2 regions of the Shewanella sp. WXL01 genome follow, and region 1 is predicted to be linked to the other one. Evidence: riboswitches for the same ligand, from Rfam matches in the RefSeq annotation. Region 1 holds a riboswitch; the other holds the start of a gene.

Region 1 (7,792 bases):
AGAGCCAAGGTTTCATGAAATAGCGAAAGACTTTATCGATTTTATTGATGGCGCCGAAATCGTGGCACATAACGCACCGTTCGATATTAGCTTTATGGATCATGAATTTAGTATGCTGCAGCCAACTGGGCCTGTCACCGCTAATATGTGTCAAATTCTTGATAGCCTTGAAGTTGCCAAGCATCTGCATCCAGGACAAAAGAATAACCTTGACGCCTTATGTAAGCGTTACGGCATAGACAATAGTCGTCGTACTTACCATGGCGCGTTACTCGATGCCGAGATCTTAGCTGATGTTTACCTGATCATGACAGGTGGGCAAATCAAGTTCAATTTGTCTGCCGATGAAGCCAACCAAGAAGATGGTGGCGTGGCAAAAATTGATACTAGCAGATTAAATCTTAAAGTGATCTCCGCATCTGCCGATGAATTAGTATCACACGAACAAAGACTTGATTTAGTTGCAAAGTCTGGCAAATGTCTCTGGCGAGGATAAGCATTTCTCTATGGCATCGATTGCGAAGCATTCATTTCAACTTCTAATAAAGACGGTTGCGACAGCGCTGCTGAGTTTAACTTTAGTTAGCTTAGGCGCAGTTGCACAAATGCAAAGTAAAATCGTTAATGCTTCAACAGCTCAGGAATTAAAAAACCGCTTTAGAATCGATAGCATGGTAAGCAAGATGACGCTATTGATCCAACGTCAATATGGTAGTGCGCCCGTTGTTATTGTGTTGCCAGACGGCAGTAAATGGTATTCATCTCGTCACCCAGAAAACGTTAAGTGGGTGGATGGTGTTGCTGGGGATATGATTTACATCGAAAATCCCATGCCAGGTCCCTGGCAATTACTTGGCGCAATCGTTCAAGGCTCAGAAATAAAGAAGGTGAGCGACCTGCAAATTGAGGTCGACCCGTTTCCACAGCCTCTATTTCGCGGTGAGCGTATCAAAGTTCATGCTTATCTCAATGGCGATGAAGAGCTTATTACCATTCCAGGCATGGATTATATGTTGGAGTGGACAGCAAGATTTATTAGTGACAGTGACAGTAGCGACAAGAACTTTGCTACAGGTATCGTTATTGCTGGGAAATACCAAGACAATGGCGAAAAGCTCGATGAAGCCGCTGACGATGGTGAGTTCACAGGTGATGTCAATCTTGACCAACCTACGGGTGACTACACGCTGCAAGTCACCGCTAGAAATAATATTTTCGAGCGCCAGTTTAGCAGCCCTTTCACATTATCAGAAAGGCCTATTACTGCCAAAGTTATTCCAGATGAAGATCCGCAATCGGGCTCGTGGACTTTAGAACTTGCTATAACTGATGCGGTTAAGCTAGAAGAAACCCATTTCCACTTCGATATGATAGGCCCAGCCGGACTTAACATTCCAATTACTTTGCTGGATATGAACGACAAGCGTACGTTACTAGCATTGCCAAAAGTGACTGAGTACGGCAGTTATCGTATTAAAGGTAATGCTGTATCAACTACCATGGGTGGACGAGAGATCTTTGTCGATCTTCCAGAAATGTTTTTTAACTATCTTGAGCCACCAGCACCGCCACCATCGGCTGAGGAATTAGCTGCAATCGCAGCGGCTGAGGAAGCAAAGGCCGAGCAAGAGGCCAAAGATAAAGCAGTATTTTGGATTATTTCAATAAATGTAAGCGTTCTATTGTTGGGAGTGCTTGCTTTGATTATCTGGCGTAAGAAGCAAAGCTTGAATAAGGCGCTTGCAGCGGCAGAGCAGGAGTTAGCGGAAGAGGAGCTGCAAGCCGGGAATACTCAAGGTATGGATGATATTGATCTATCTATACCTGATGACAAATAGACGTGGTGGGTCGTTTTGCTAAGGCGATTTAACTTAAACCTCTAATTATTTAACGTGACTTGTTGTTTTTACGGAATAATTATCTATTGTCGGTTCGCTCAATTTATGGGCAAAAGCTTATGTGTACAGGCACAAAATAGCTGCAAATTGACCAAAGTGAGTAAAATTTAGCTAAACAGTCATAAAGCAATAAAAAAAGTGTTGACGCTAATCCGAGAGGTCTTTATTATTCATCGCACTTGAGTGGAGCGGTAGTTCAGTTGGTTAGAATACCGGCCTGTCACGCCGGGGGTCGCGGGTTCGAGTCCCGTCCGCTCCGCCAAATAAGACAAAAGCCTCATCGAAAGATGAGGCTTTTGTCGTTTCTGCGCTCTGCAAATATCAATTTCTTGAAACAAACTATACCAATTGGGATAATTAAGTGGTCAGATATTGCGCAGGTAAAACCGCTTAGAACAAGGCGGAAATTGCCGCTAGCCAGTAATTCTACCTACAAAATTTCTAACGAAGTTATAAGAGGTTTTAACCAGTAAGAATGAACAAATACTTATGCTAATTGGTATTAGACCAAGATAAATTCTATTGCATGCTACATAAGCTTGTGATTATACTGCAAGCATCTTGTCGGAGTGCCATTATTGGCTGAGACCGTTAATTCGGGATCCGTTGAACCTGATCAGGCTAACACCTGCGAAGGAAACAAGCGTCATTACGATACATAGGCATCAATAAACCATAAGTGAAATTCACCCGCTTAGCTTTGGTCTATCTATTGTTCCTTACATTGCACTAGCAATGCGCTGGCAACTTCTCCAGACAAGCAACTTAATTAATAATTACTCGAGGTTGCTAATGTCAGATCGTCGTCAAACACGAAACCAAGCCCAAGAATTTATCAACAACTTAAAGCCGCTTTTGCATCCAAATTCAGATAAAGTTTATCTAGATGGGCCCAATTGCATTAAAGTCGGTATGCGTAAAATCAACCAAACCGATACCATCATTGGTGGCACCAAAGACGCGCCAATTACCGAAAAGAATCCTGCTATTCACGTTTATGACTGTGCCGGCGTTTACTCCGATCCGAATGCTGAGATTGATGTGCGTAAAGGTGTGCCAAAAATCCGCTCGCATTGGATTGAAGCGCGTCAGGATACCGAAGCGCTGGCTGATGTTTCATCAAACTTCACTCAGCAACGCTTGGCTGATGATGGTTTAGATCACTTGCGCTTTGAAGAGCTACCTAAACCTATTCGCGCTAAGCAGGGTAAAAATGTCACCCAAATGCACTATGCAAAGCAGGGGATCATCACCCCTGAAATGGAATACATTGCCATCCGTGAGAACATGGCACGCGCTGAGCTTAAACAAGATGAGCAGTTAAACCGTAAAGCGCCAGGTGAGAGTTTTGGTGCGTTAGTTGGCGAGCCTATTACTGCAGAATTTGTCCGCTCTGAGGTTGCCCGCGGCCGCGCGATCATTCCAGTTAATATTAATCACCCTGAAGCTGAGCCGATGATTATTGGTCGCAACTTCCTGGTAAAGGTTAACGCTAATATTGGTAATTCAGCGGTGACTAGCTCAATTGAAGAAGAAGTTGAGAAGTTGGTGTGGTCGACCCGTTGGGGCGCTGACACTGTGATGGACCTTTCAACTGGTCGCTATATCCATGAAACCCGCGAGTGGATCATTCGTAACTCACCTGTACCGATTGGCACTGTGCCAATTTACCAAGCGCTTGAGAAAGTAAACGGGGTTGCTGAAGATCTAAGTTGGGAAGTGTTTAAAGATACCTTGATTGAACAAGCCGAGCAGGGTGTGGATTACTTCACTATTCACGCAGGAGTTCTCCTGCGTTATGTGCCGATGACCGCCAAACGTGTCACAGGTATTGTTTCTCGTGGCGGCTCTATCATGGCTAAGTGGTGTTTGAGCCATCACAAAGAAAACTTCCTTTATGAACACTTTGATGAGATCTGTGAAATCTGCGCAGCTTACGACGTGTCTCTATCACTTGGTGACGGTATGCGCCCTGGCTCAATTGCCGACGCAAACGATGAAGCGCAATTTGCCGAACTAGAAACATTGGGTGAGCTTGTTAAGAAAGCCTGGAAACATGATGTACAAACCATCATTGAAGGTCCAGGTCATATACCAATGCAGCTTTTAAAAGAAAACGTTGAAAAGCAACTTGAGCATTGTGACGAAGCCCCATTCTACACGCTAGGCGCGCAAACAACGGATATTGCGCCAGGTTACGACCACTTTACATCTGGGATCGGCGCAGCCATGATGGCTTGGTATGGTGTTGCTATGCTTTGTTATGTTACCCCTAAAGAGCACCTTGGTTTACCTAACAAAGAAGATGTAAAGCAAGGACTGATTGCATATAAAATCGCAGCTCACGCAGCTGATGTGGCAAAAGGTCATCCAGCAGCGCAAATGCGTGATAATGCATTATCGAAAGCCCGTTTTGAATTTAGATGGGAAGATCAATACAACTTAGGTTTAGACCCAGATACTGCCCGTGCGTATCACGATGAGTCCTTGCCTCAAGAGTCTGCAAAAGTTGCGCATTTCTGCTCTATGTGTGGCCCAAAGTTTTGCTCAATGAAAATCACCCAAGATGTACGCGAATATGCTGCAAGCTTAGAGCAGGTGATTGAGGTTAAAGATGCAACGCCGCAACTTGAGCCACAAGCGCTGTCAGATACTGAAATTGCATCAGCTATGGCGAAAAAGTCTCAAGAGTTCAACCAGTCGGGAGCCGCTTTATACCATGAGAAGGCCCTAGCTGAGGAGCAAGAGGCTTAATGGCTAACGCATCACAAAATAAGTCACTGATAAACAGTAGCACTAGCAAGCCGATTGTCTGGACTATTGCCGGTTCAGACAGTGGCGGAGGCGCTGGCATTCAAGCAGATCTGGCGACGATTGTCGACTTAGATTGTCACCCATGTACCCTAATTACCGCAATTACTGCTCAAAACACTGTAGCTGTTACTCGGGTTGCAAGTGTCAGCGAGCAGGATTTTACTGCGCAACTTGATGCGCTACTTGCCGATCTAGCGCCCAGCGTAATTAAAATCGGTTTATTAACCGAGCAGTCTCAGGTTAGCGCCATCGCGAATATGCTAGCGAAGGTGAATAGCAAAGAGTCAAAGACTAAAACTGTCCCTGTTATTCTTGACCCGGTAATGGTTGCCAGTTGCGGCGATGCTTTAGCTTCAAGTCTTGATTTCAGTCCTTTAAAAGGGCTGATCACCTTGATTACACCTAACCAGCACGAGCTTGCGCGTTTGGTTGATGATAATTATCGACCTTTGCTACAGCTTAATCACTCAAAGCTGTCGCAAACAGAGCAAGACGCATTAACGCTTAGTCGTTTGCTTGATTGTCATGTGTTGGTGACCGGTGGTGACGCGCTAACTGGTGAGCAAATTGGCTCTGAAACTACAAACAGCACATCCAAAGCACAAGATGTGTATGTGACGCGTTTTGTGGCTGGTGCGAGCGTTGATCATAACGACAAAACGTTTGTACTTAGCTCGCCAATGCTCGATGGCAGCAATAATCATGGCACAGGTTGCACCTTATCAAGTGCAGTCGCCTGTTTTCTTGCCCACGGCTTGGTTCTTCATGACGCCGTAGTGTTGGCAAAAGCCTACGTTAACAAGGGGCTTGCGAATGGTTACGCAAAAGGGGCTGGTAAAGGTTGCCTAGCGCGCACTGGTTGGCCAAATGATTTAACCTTGATGCCTAGTGTTGATTTGTTAAATCAATCGATGCCAACGGTTGAATTTGCTGAATTACCTCAAGTCATGGATGTGTATCCGGTGGTTGATGATATCAAGCTACTTGAGAGTCTCTGCCGAGCGGGTTGCAATACAGTGCAGCTACGCCTTAAATCACAAGCTTTGCCTAATACTGATGCATATGACGTCGAGCAGCAATCCTTCGAGAAACAGATAATACGTGCCGTTCGCATAGGGCGGGAGACTAATAGTCAGGTATTTATAAATGATCACTGGCAGCTAGCGCTAAAACATGGTGCATTTGGCGTGCATTTAGGCCAAGAAGATGTTGCGACAGCTGACCTAGAAGCTTTAGCTAATGCTGGCGTAGCACTGGGATTATCAAGTCATAGTTACTTTGAAATTCAACTTGCTCACCAATTGCATCCAAGCTATATCGCAACTGGGCATATTTTTGCGACTCAAACCAAAAAGATGCCTTCAGCTCCTCAAGGTTTGATTCAGCTTGCGCGCTACAGTGAATTACTTAACCCGCATTACCAAACACTAGCGATTGGCGGGATAAACCAAGCCAATCTAGACGAGGTTAGCGCCACTCAGGTAGCGAGTATTGCGGTGGTGAGTGCTATTACTAAAGCTGCTGATCCTATCGAGGCTTTTAAGCGCCTACGTGATGATTGGTTAGCGGGTAAAACCGTTATAGGTGCAAAGCGATTGGCTAAGGATTTGTCGGATGCCAGCTAGTACAAACGACGCTAATTCTTCAGGTGCTATTACACCAACCACGGACTCTTCAGCGACTATCGCATCGACAGATAGGACCAAGTTAACCGATAAACAGTTTATTGAGTTTTCACGGCAGATATTTGTCGAAGATTTTGGCGAGCTAGGTCAGGAGAACCTGCTTAACGCCAAAGTGTTGATTATTGGCGCTGGTGGACTAGGGGCACAAGTAGCACACCAACTCGTTGCAGCGGGTGTTGGTGCCGGCGTATATGGCAATCTTGATGCGAAGACGAGAATAAACGCGGGTCACATAAAGCTTGTTGATGGCGATCTTGTTGAAGCATCGAATATTCCCCGCCAATTGCTGTTTTCAATGACTGATGTTGGCCAAAACAAGGCGCAAACAGCAGCTAATAGACTCAACAGCCAGTATCAAAATGCCAATGTAAGCGCAGTGAGCTGTGATCTAGCAGCAGATAATCTTGAGCAAATTTTTAGCGATGACTGCGAGCTAGATGGTTATGACTTGGTGATTGATTGTACTGACAACCTCAAAGCCAGACACTTGATAAATGAGCTTTGCGTAACCCATAAGCTTACACTGTTAAGCGGCGCAGTAGCTGGCAATGACGGTCAGGTGTTTTGTTTAGACTTTGGCTGCAAAGCAAGTCAAACGACTAATGGCATTCAAAAGGCGAGAGAGCATGACTTTGGCTGCTACCAATGTTTAGTACCGAAAGGCAGCACAACAAGTCAAAGCTGCAGCGTGATTGGAGTACTGGGCCCTACGGTTAGTCATATCGCTTCAACTCAAGCCATGTTTGCCATAAGTCACCTTACTGGCACCTTTAACCATTATGGTCAGCTATTTCGCTTTCAAGCGAACCCAGTTCGCTGGCTACAAATGACATTAACCCGAGACAGTGAATGTAGCGTTTGCTGCTCAAAAGGATAACTTATGATTTCAGTTACCCTCAATGGCGAGTCTCGCCAATATTCAACAAGTTTATCGATAGCTGAGTTTGTCAGCGAAAACTCGCTTAAACCCAACAGCATCGCCATCGTGGTTAATCAACATCTGGTGCCAAGGTCTGAGTGGACAAACCGCCAATGCCAAGATGGTGATCAAATTGAAGTATTTTCAGTAGTAGCAGGGGGTTAGCATGTTAACGATTGGCGATAAGACATTCGAATCACGATTATTTACCGGAACAGGCAAGTTTGCTAATCAACAACTCATGCTAGATGCTATTACTGCATCTGGTTCACAACTGGCGACGCTTGCGATGAAAAGAGTTGATTTAAAAACAGGTGGAGATGAATTACTCACACCACTTGTGGACTCAGGAGTCAACTTGCTGCCAAATACCTCTGGCGCGCGAAATGCCAAGGAGGCAGTGTTTGCAGCGCGATTGTCAAAAGAAATGCTCGGTACCAACTGGGTCAAGTTAGAGATACATCCAGACCCAAAAT
Region 2 (7,792 bases), on a different contig from region 1:
TTGTGCGATTGAAGATGACAGATAATCGCTAATTAACTGCTGAGTAGCATAAGCATCTATATCATGAGTAGCAATCACAGAGGCAAGGTCAAACAAAGGATGACTGGCAATAGCATATTCAAAATCAATGCATTGCAGTCGCGGCTGACCACAAACTGTGGTGTTAGGTAAAATGTTGTAAGGGTTTAAATCTCGGTGGCAATAACACGGTTTAATCAAGCTGGCATCCATTTGCGCGAGCCAGCCCTCAACCCGCGGCTGCATTTCTTTGAGTTGCTTAAATAGCGCTAGCCACTCAGTTGCTGATTTTGCCGCGTCATCAGATTGAGATGCAGCCTCTAACCGAGCTTTTCTCGCCAAAAGCCTCTGCCAATAGTTTTGATATTGCTCTGATGTGGAAATGGCCTTACTTGGCACAGGCAGACTATGAAGCTCAGTTAACATGCTCGCGAGTAACACCGCGGTGAAACTCTTCTGCTCGCGTTCATCGGGTACAAACGTAGAAAAAATTTGCCTACAGCCACGCTCTGCATACAGGCTAGACCAATCGTTGATTGTATCTTCATCTAGATTTGAAGCTTGTTGCGGCGCGATAAACTCGCTTAAATAAGTTTGATAGTCGGCAGCATGCCATAATAGCTTTGGCGCCAATTCTTGCGCATAGGCAAACTGCCAGGTCTCAACTTCAAGCGCCCTATCACACCACTCACTAGTCTGACGGTTAATGCGCAGCACCTTATCGCCACCGATACAGTGCAAGCGAAAATTGTCATTGCTCAACCCGTGGGACAAAGCTGACACCTGCTGACAGCTTTGTTCAAGTGATTCAAATAACGCAGCGGGCATGGTTTGCACACACTTAAGCTGAGCGTGAGTAAGGTAAGGCTTAATAAGTTCAATGAACACTTAGCTCGCGCCTACGTTGTTGCTAAATTTGGGTTAATTGCGGTTTGAGCCAAGTAGCGTTTGCGCCACATAAAGTATCCGGCAATCGCCATAAACACATAACCGACAAATAATACTGTGGTTAGCATCAACCCTTTTTGGAAGTATAAATAAATACTGACTAGGTCGATGACTACCCAATAAATCCAGTTTTCCAGCACTTTTTTAGCCACTAGGTAAGTTGTCATCACCGCAAAGCAGGTTGTGGCAGCATCTAAATAAGCAAATGAAGCCTGGGTATAGGTTGCCATCAAATAACCTAGCAGCAAAGAAACAGCTCCAGTAATGGCAATAACTACCCCATGTTTGGCTAAAGACCAGGATTCGATCAAAGAGCCATCTTGCTTGTTGTCCGTGCTCGGCGTGCTATCAGCCTCCGTCTTCGGTTTTTGCGTCCAAAGCCAATAACCATAAACAGCCATCGCCATATAGTAAACGTTAAGCACAGACTCCATTAGCAAGGATACTTGCCAAAATAATACGGTATAAATCGCCGTGCTGATGAAGGCCGCGTGCCAACACCACTTGCTGGTTTTCATTGCTAACGCCAGATAGGCAACCGCTAAAATCACCGCAATCAATTCCCACACGGTCATCACGCTGATTTCATTCGCAGCTTGTAATAAAGTATCTACCATCTCTTTTTCTTATTATTCGTTCATGGAATTGATGAGCATTTACTCGCTGTGACTTAGGTTTAATTCACCGCCAATAAACTTACATACAAATACTGCCTTGCCCCACTTTTCGTGCGCAGCTTGCATTTCAACATTGAGCATTTGCATCACATCATCATAATTGCCACAAACTTGTGTCGCCATCGCATTAGTTACACGCTGAATATTGTCGTATTTATCAAGGCGCGAGATAAACCATTTGATTGGATCAATATAGTTTTCATTAAACGGATACATGCTGATTTCAACGGTCAGTTTCATCATTCTCTCCAGGCTTTTTCCAAACAAATGCGGCGGTATTACACCGCCGCACTAAACACTAAGTGACTATTAAACCTATCGCTTACATAAACTTATAGTCAAAGGTTACGCCAATTTGGCGCGGGTCGGCATAACGGATGTATTGCTTATCAACCCAGCCTTGATCTGGCTCGTTACCGAAGAAGAAGCCACGCACGCCGTACTTCTCATCAGTTAGGTTACGACCCCAAACATAAGCAGACCAGGTATCGGTTTCATAGCCCATGCGCGCATTAAAGATAGTGTAAGCTTCAGACTTAGAATCATTGCTATCAGAGTAGTAGAAATCACTCTTGCCGCTAGCATTAAGGTTGGCAAACCAACCTGCGTCGCTAAAGTACGTCATACCTAAGCTGTAGGTGTACTTTGGTGAATGCGCCAGATCGCGACCAGATAAATCGACCTCAGAGCCGTATTTGTCTTTGTACTTATAGTCACCATAGGTTGCATTCAGTAAACCTAAGCTACCGTATACTTCGATGTTGTCGCTGGCATACCACTTAGCATCAACCTCAGCACCATAGTTGTTTGAACTACCAGCATTTTCAGTAAATAGAATGAAGCGCTGTTGGTTTTCAGGGTCTTGCAATGAAGCTGATACCTGCTGATCACGTCTATCCATATAGAACAACGCGATATTGGTATCCACATTGCCATCTAACCAGCTAGATTTTAAACCTAACTCATAGTTGTATAGGGTTTCAGCGGTGAACTCTTTTTTATCAGCCAGCTCAGGTGGCAAAGTCATGTTAAAGCCACCCGCTTTATAACCACGTGCGATACGTGCATAGGCGTTGTGATCAACATTAATTGCTTTCGATAGCGCGATATGACCGCCCCACATGTTCTCACTTGGATCAAAGTTATCGCCGTTGGTATCTTTATAATCACTTACGCGGCGCTCAATACGCAGACCTGTCGACAACAGGTAATCATTGCCTAACTGAGTATCAAACTGCATAAATGCTGCATAGTTAGTCGCATCGTATTCAGATACTAGGACTTCGTCTGGCCAGGTGTTGTACTCAGAATATAAGTCATTGTCTTCTTTAAGGTTCATTGCGTATAAACCCACTAACCAATCTGTGGTGCCGTTCCAAATACGACCAGATTCAGTTGAGGTAAAACGAAACTCTTGAGTGATAGTCTGACGATTAGCTTTCTTATCCCAGGTGTAATCGTATTGGCATGCTTCACCTTCGCAATCTTTACCGCCCCAGTAGTCAGGGTTAGCCCAGTCACCGTCGTACATGTGGCGATGGTCAGTCTTCGCGAATGACGTTAATGAGGTTAACTCAAAGCCCTCACCGCCAGAGTAAATAAACTTAAGACCAGCACCAGTGGTTTTTTGATTATCCACACCAGGTTGATCAGTTAAGGTGTTAAAGCCATTGTTATCAAGCGTCCACACGTCATAGCCATTGTCAAAGTTGGCGTGCATTAAGGTGAGATCAGCTTGAAGATCGTCTGTCATATACCAACGCAATTTTGCGCGTGCAGTTAACTCATCACGCTTGTTGGTGTCATCACGCCCTAAATATTCGTTGGTTCTAAAACCATTTTGGTCATGCTTTTCAAGCGCAACGCGGTATAGCACCTTGCCTGATTCAGTAATTGCGCCTGAGCTAAAGCCAGAAAAAGTACGTAGGTCATCATCACCTAAGCTCACTTTTGCGCCATGCTCTGCATGCTCGGTCGGGTCATTACTTTTAAGATAAATAAGACCAGCCAGTGCGTTAGCACCGTATTGGGTACCTTGTGGGCCGCGCAGTACTTCAACCTGCTGCATGTCGTACATGCTCGACACCATACCTAGACCAGATAGGTCAATATCATCAACCACATAGCCTACAGATGAATTTGGCGCGCCTTGATATTGCTCTTGCTCACCCACACCACGAATTTGGAAATAACGCGGGCGCGAGCTACCACCAGACCAGTTAAAGTTGGCAATAGAATTCAATACATCTTCAAAGTGCTGCGCACCTTCATCTTTAATCTGTTGCTCACCAATCACAGTCACGCTTGATGGCATGCGCTCAATGTTAATTTGGTTAAAGTCAGCATTAACCACTATCACTTCCATCGCTTCATCAGCAGGAGCGACTTCAATTTGATCAGCATTGGCATGGAAACTCGCAATAATGGCTAGTGCGAGAGAAGATTTCTTTTTAAACGACATGAGGACCTCAAATTCCGATTTTGAGATCCGGCAAGCATAGTAAGGTCTGTGCAGGTAGATTTTGCGGCCTATTCCTACGCCGGTATGAGCCGGATCAGGTTCTAAGGGTTTGTTAAAAAAACATCTCAGTTAGTGCTGCAATAAAAACGTGCGATAAACGCAGCAACTAACACCCCTTGGCGGCGTCGATTATACCCAAAGCCCTGTGGCTTTACACTCAAATTAAAACAATTTACTCACTTATAAGCATGAATTTTAACCAAGTTGACCTGCAGCACAGATTGAGTGATTTACCTATTACAAAAACCTTGAAAATTCCATTAAAAAAGCCAGCTAGTGTTAGCTGGCTTTATGGTCACGCTTGTTTGCAGGATTTCTCACACTCAAACTATTGGCTAAGAGAATTGAATAAGAGAATTGACCAAACGAATTAAGCAAGTGACTTAGTTTGAAAACGCTTTGCGCACATACACTTCAAAGCGAGTTGCATTAGCATTAGGCGCGACTGCGCTTACTTGCATTTGCTGCTTGCCGTGCAGTTTTAACGACTTCCAGCTTGTGGCTTCATCTTCAATGGTAAAACCGCTGGCATCGTACCAAGTAAACTTGTATTGCAAACGCAGGTCAGTAGCAACCTTGCTTGAAATGACCGCTGCGCCTTCCATAATATTTGAGGTCATTTTTGAGCGTAGATTACCAATGGCAACTTCACGGTTAAAAGTGGCGTTGTCAACGCGCACGTTGCCGTCAGAACTGGCCGATAAACCCGAGGTATGATTTGCACACCCGGCAAACATAACCGCTGAGCCAACTAAACCCAACGCAATCAAAGCCGATTTCAATAGTTTCATGGGAACTCCTATTCTAATAAAAAGTGTGCTCGCGCCGTGGCAATTAACTGCTTACGGTTAGACTGCCAACAATTAATGCTTACATTCGCCACGCGGCGGCCTTGACGAGTAATTTTACATTCGGCAAAGGTATCTTGGTGCAAACCAGCGCGGAGGTAATCAATCGAAAAGTCGACAATTTTAGGCACTTTCTTAGCCGTCATAAACACCATAAGCTGCACAATGGCCGACATTTCCATAAAGCCTGCAATCACCCCGCCGTGAATAGCTGGCAAGATTGGGTTGCCGATATTGTCAGCTTTAGCTGGCAACTTAAACACCATTTCATCGCCAAAGCGTTCTACCGAAATACCAATAAACTGCGAGTACGGTACTTTCTCTAACAGATAGGTGTAGTTATTGGTTTCAATGGCGCGTTTAACCACATCTTGAAACTCAATTCGCTGATTTTGTTCGGCAAACTCTTTGGCTCTATTTGATGCATCTAATGCCACTTGCTCACAGTTATCACCAATTAATGAATGACGAAACTCATCGCTGATCATCTCTGGGCTAATACGCATAAATGAGCCAACGGCGTGAGCAATTGGGGCATCAATACTGTCTTGATAAGCAATCGCGCGCGTAAACGCCACGCTTGACGTTAAACGATAACACTCAGCTAGCACAAACACCGACTTGTTTGGCTCAGCTGGGCGCATATAGTCGACACGTAAATCAAGCGTAGGTGAGATCTCAAGCGACTTATACTTATCTAAAATCGCACAAACCACAGCAGCGCCGCAGCCAGTATCGATTAAGGTTGTGATCACCCCGCCGTGAATAACGCCGGTATCTGGGTAGCCAATAATATCTTTGCTGTATGGCAGCTCAATCAACACGTGGTGAGCACTGCCCTCTTTTACATCAAACCCAAGACGGCGACATTGCGCCAGTTGATTAACAAAGCGCTTAGCGACATCGGTTAACTCAAAAAACTCTGGGCTAACAATTTGCTTGTTCGTAGTTGAAGGATTAGTCATGACCAAGCATACGTCCTAATGGCTTACCACCCACAAGGTGCATGTGAATATGGTAAACCTCTTGGCCACCATGCTTATTACAGTTCATGATCAAGCGGTAGCCGTCTTCGGCAATGCCAGCTTCGTCAGCAAGCTTTGCTGCTACAGTCATCATACGGCCTAAAGCCTTTTCATCTGATGCTTTTACATCGTTGGCGGTAGGAATAAGGTGATTTGGAATAATCAAAATATGCGTTGGCGCTTGAGGTGCAATGTCACGAAAGGCGGTGACTAACTCGTCTTGATAAAGAATATCGGCAGGAATTTCGCGGCGGATAATCTTACTAAATATGGTTTCTTCGGCCATTTTTGCTTCCTCTATACAGTCGCTGACTTAAAAAAGAATATTGGTTACGCCTAAGCCCTTATCTCATTGCTAAAGCTGCTTCATTGTTTAAGCATGAAAACAACTTCAGCCAAGCAGGCTTATCTTTCACCAAAAATAGGAAATAAAGCTAATTCTATCAAGCCTTAGCCTCCCGACTCTAGCGATATAATGTAAAAACAACCAATAACCGCTTAATCCTTGTCTAATTGCAGTGTTTTTGGCAGCATGAGCGCCAATATAAGTAATTTTCACCACGCAAATTGGACTCTCCCTATGCATTATCATATCCATGCGATTGACCCTAAAGCCCACTTATTTGCTGTTAGTTTTACCATCCCAAATGCGTTAGCAGAGCAAACGCTATCCTTGCCAGCCTGGCTTCCTGGCAGCTATATGATCCGCGACTTTGCTAAAAACATCATCGGTATTAAGGCATATGATGAGTCAGACAAGCACATCGCCATTAGCCAGCAAGACAAGCAAACCTGGCAACTACACAATCAAGCAGGTAGCGTGCGCGTTGAATATCAGGTTTACGCCTGGGACTTATCGGTACGTACTGCACACCTTGATACTAACCATGGTTTCTTTAACGGCAGCAGTGTTTTCCTTGCCGCGAATGGCTTAGAAGACAATGCTCATAGCGTGACTATTGCGCCGCCAGCACTTAATGAACTGAGCGATTGGAAAGTTGCTACTAGCATGAAGCGCACTCAAGGTGAGCAATTTGGCTTTGGTGAATTTAGCGCTGACAACTACGATGATTTAATCGACCACCCTGTGGAAATGGGCGATTTAACCATTAGCACCTTTGAAGCAAACGGCGTACCTCACGATATTGTACTAAGCGGCAAGCACCGCGCATGTATGGCGCGTTTAGAGCAAGACTTAAAAGCCATTTGCGAATATCAAATCAACTTTTTTGGCACGCCTGCGCCGTTTGAACGCTACGTATTTATGACTACTGTACTGGATAAAGGCTTTGGCGGCCTAGAGCATAAAGCATCAACGGCGTTAATGTGCTCACGAAGCGATTTACCAGCAAGCATGGATAGCAAGGTCGATAGCGGTTATCGCACTTATTTGTCACTTTGCAGCCATGAGTACTTCCACAGCTGGAATGTGAAGCGCATTAAACCGGCTGAGTTTACCCCATTCGATTTATCAAAAGAGTCGTACACCAAACAGCTTTGGGCATACGAGGGTATCACCTCTTACTTTGATGACTTTATTACCTACCGCAGCGGCCGGGTTAACCAAAGCCAATACTTGGATATGCTGAGCGAGTTAATGACCCGAGTTTATCGTGGTGAAGGACGCTTTATCCAAACCCTAAACGACTCAAGCTTTAACACTTGGACGACCTTTTACCAGCAAAAAGAAAACGCTGCTAATGCCATTGTTAGCTATTACACCAAAGGCGCAATGTTCGCTCTAATGCTGGATTT

The links. A riboswitch is a leader RNA that binds a small molecule or an ion and turns the genes downstream of it on or off. The one in region 1 is predicted to bind thiamine pyrophosphate.
Region 2: another riboswitch for thiamine pyrophosphate. It lies ahead of G3R49_RS07795 (TonB-dependent receptor); the one in region 1 lies ahead of thiC (phosphomethylpyrimidine synthase ThiC).

Annotation. Positions count from the first base shown of each region.
Region 1 is NZ_JAAIKQ010000013.1:45,585-53,376, forward strand. It holds gene dnaQ (DNA polymerase III subunit epsilon) at 1-496, shown strand, start outside; gene G3R49_RS18780 (TIGR03503 family protein) at 507-1,838, shown strand; tRNA gene G3R49_RS18785 (tRNA-Asp) at 2,084-2,160, shown strand; TPP riboswitch at 2,454-2,554, shown strand; gene thiC (phosphomethylpyrimidine synthase ThiC) at 2,691-4,652, shown strand; gene G3R49_RS18795 (bifunctional hydroxymethylpyrimidine kinase/phosphomethylpyrimidine kinase) at 4,652-6,337, shown strand; gene G3R49_RS18800 (HesA/MoeB/ThiF family protein) at 6,327-7,274, shown strand; gene thiS (sulfur carrier protein ThiS) at 7,278-7,481, shown strand; gene G3R49_RS18810 (thiazole synthase) at 7,483-7,792, shown strand, end outside.
Region 2 is NZ_JAAIKQ010000002.1:615,807-623,598, reverse strand. It holds gene G3R49_RS07810 (phosphotransferase) at 1-906, opposite strand, end outside; gene pnuC (nicotinamide riboside transporter PnuC) at 918-1,583, opposite strand; gene G3R49_RS07800 (YkoF family thiamine/hydroxymethylpyrimidine-binding protein) at 1,623-1,883, opposite strand; gene G3R49_RS07795 (TonB-dependent receptor) at 1,966-4,104, opposite strand; TPP riboswitch at 4,158-4,291, opposite strand; gene G3R49_RS07790 (YcfL family protein) at 4,548-4,955, opposite strand; gene G3R49_RS07785 (PaaI family thioesterase) at 4,964-5,977, opposite strand; gene hinT (purine nucleoside phosphoramidase) at 5,970-6,323, opposite strand; gene G3R49_RS07775 (M61 family metallopeptidase) at 6,618-7,792, shown strand, end outside.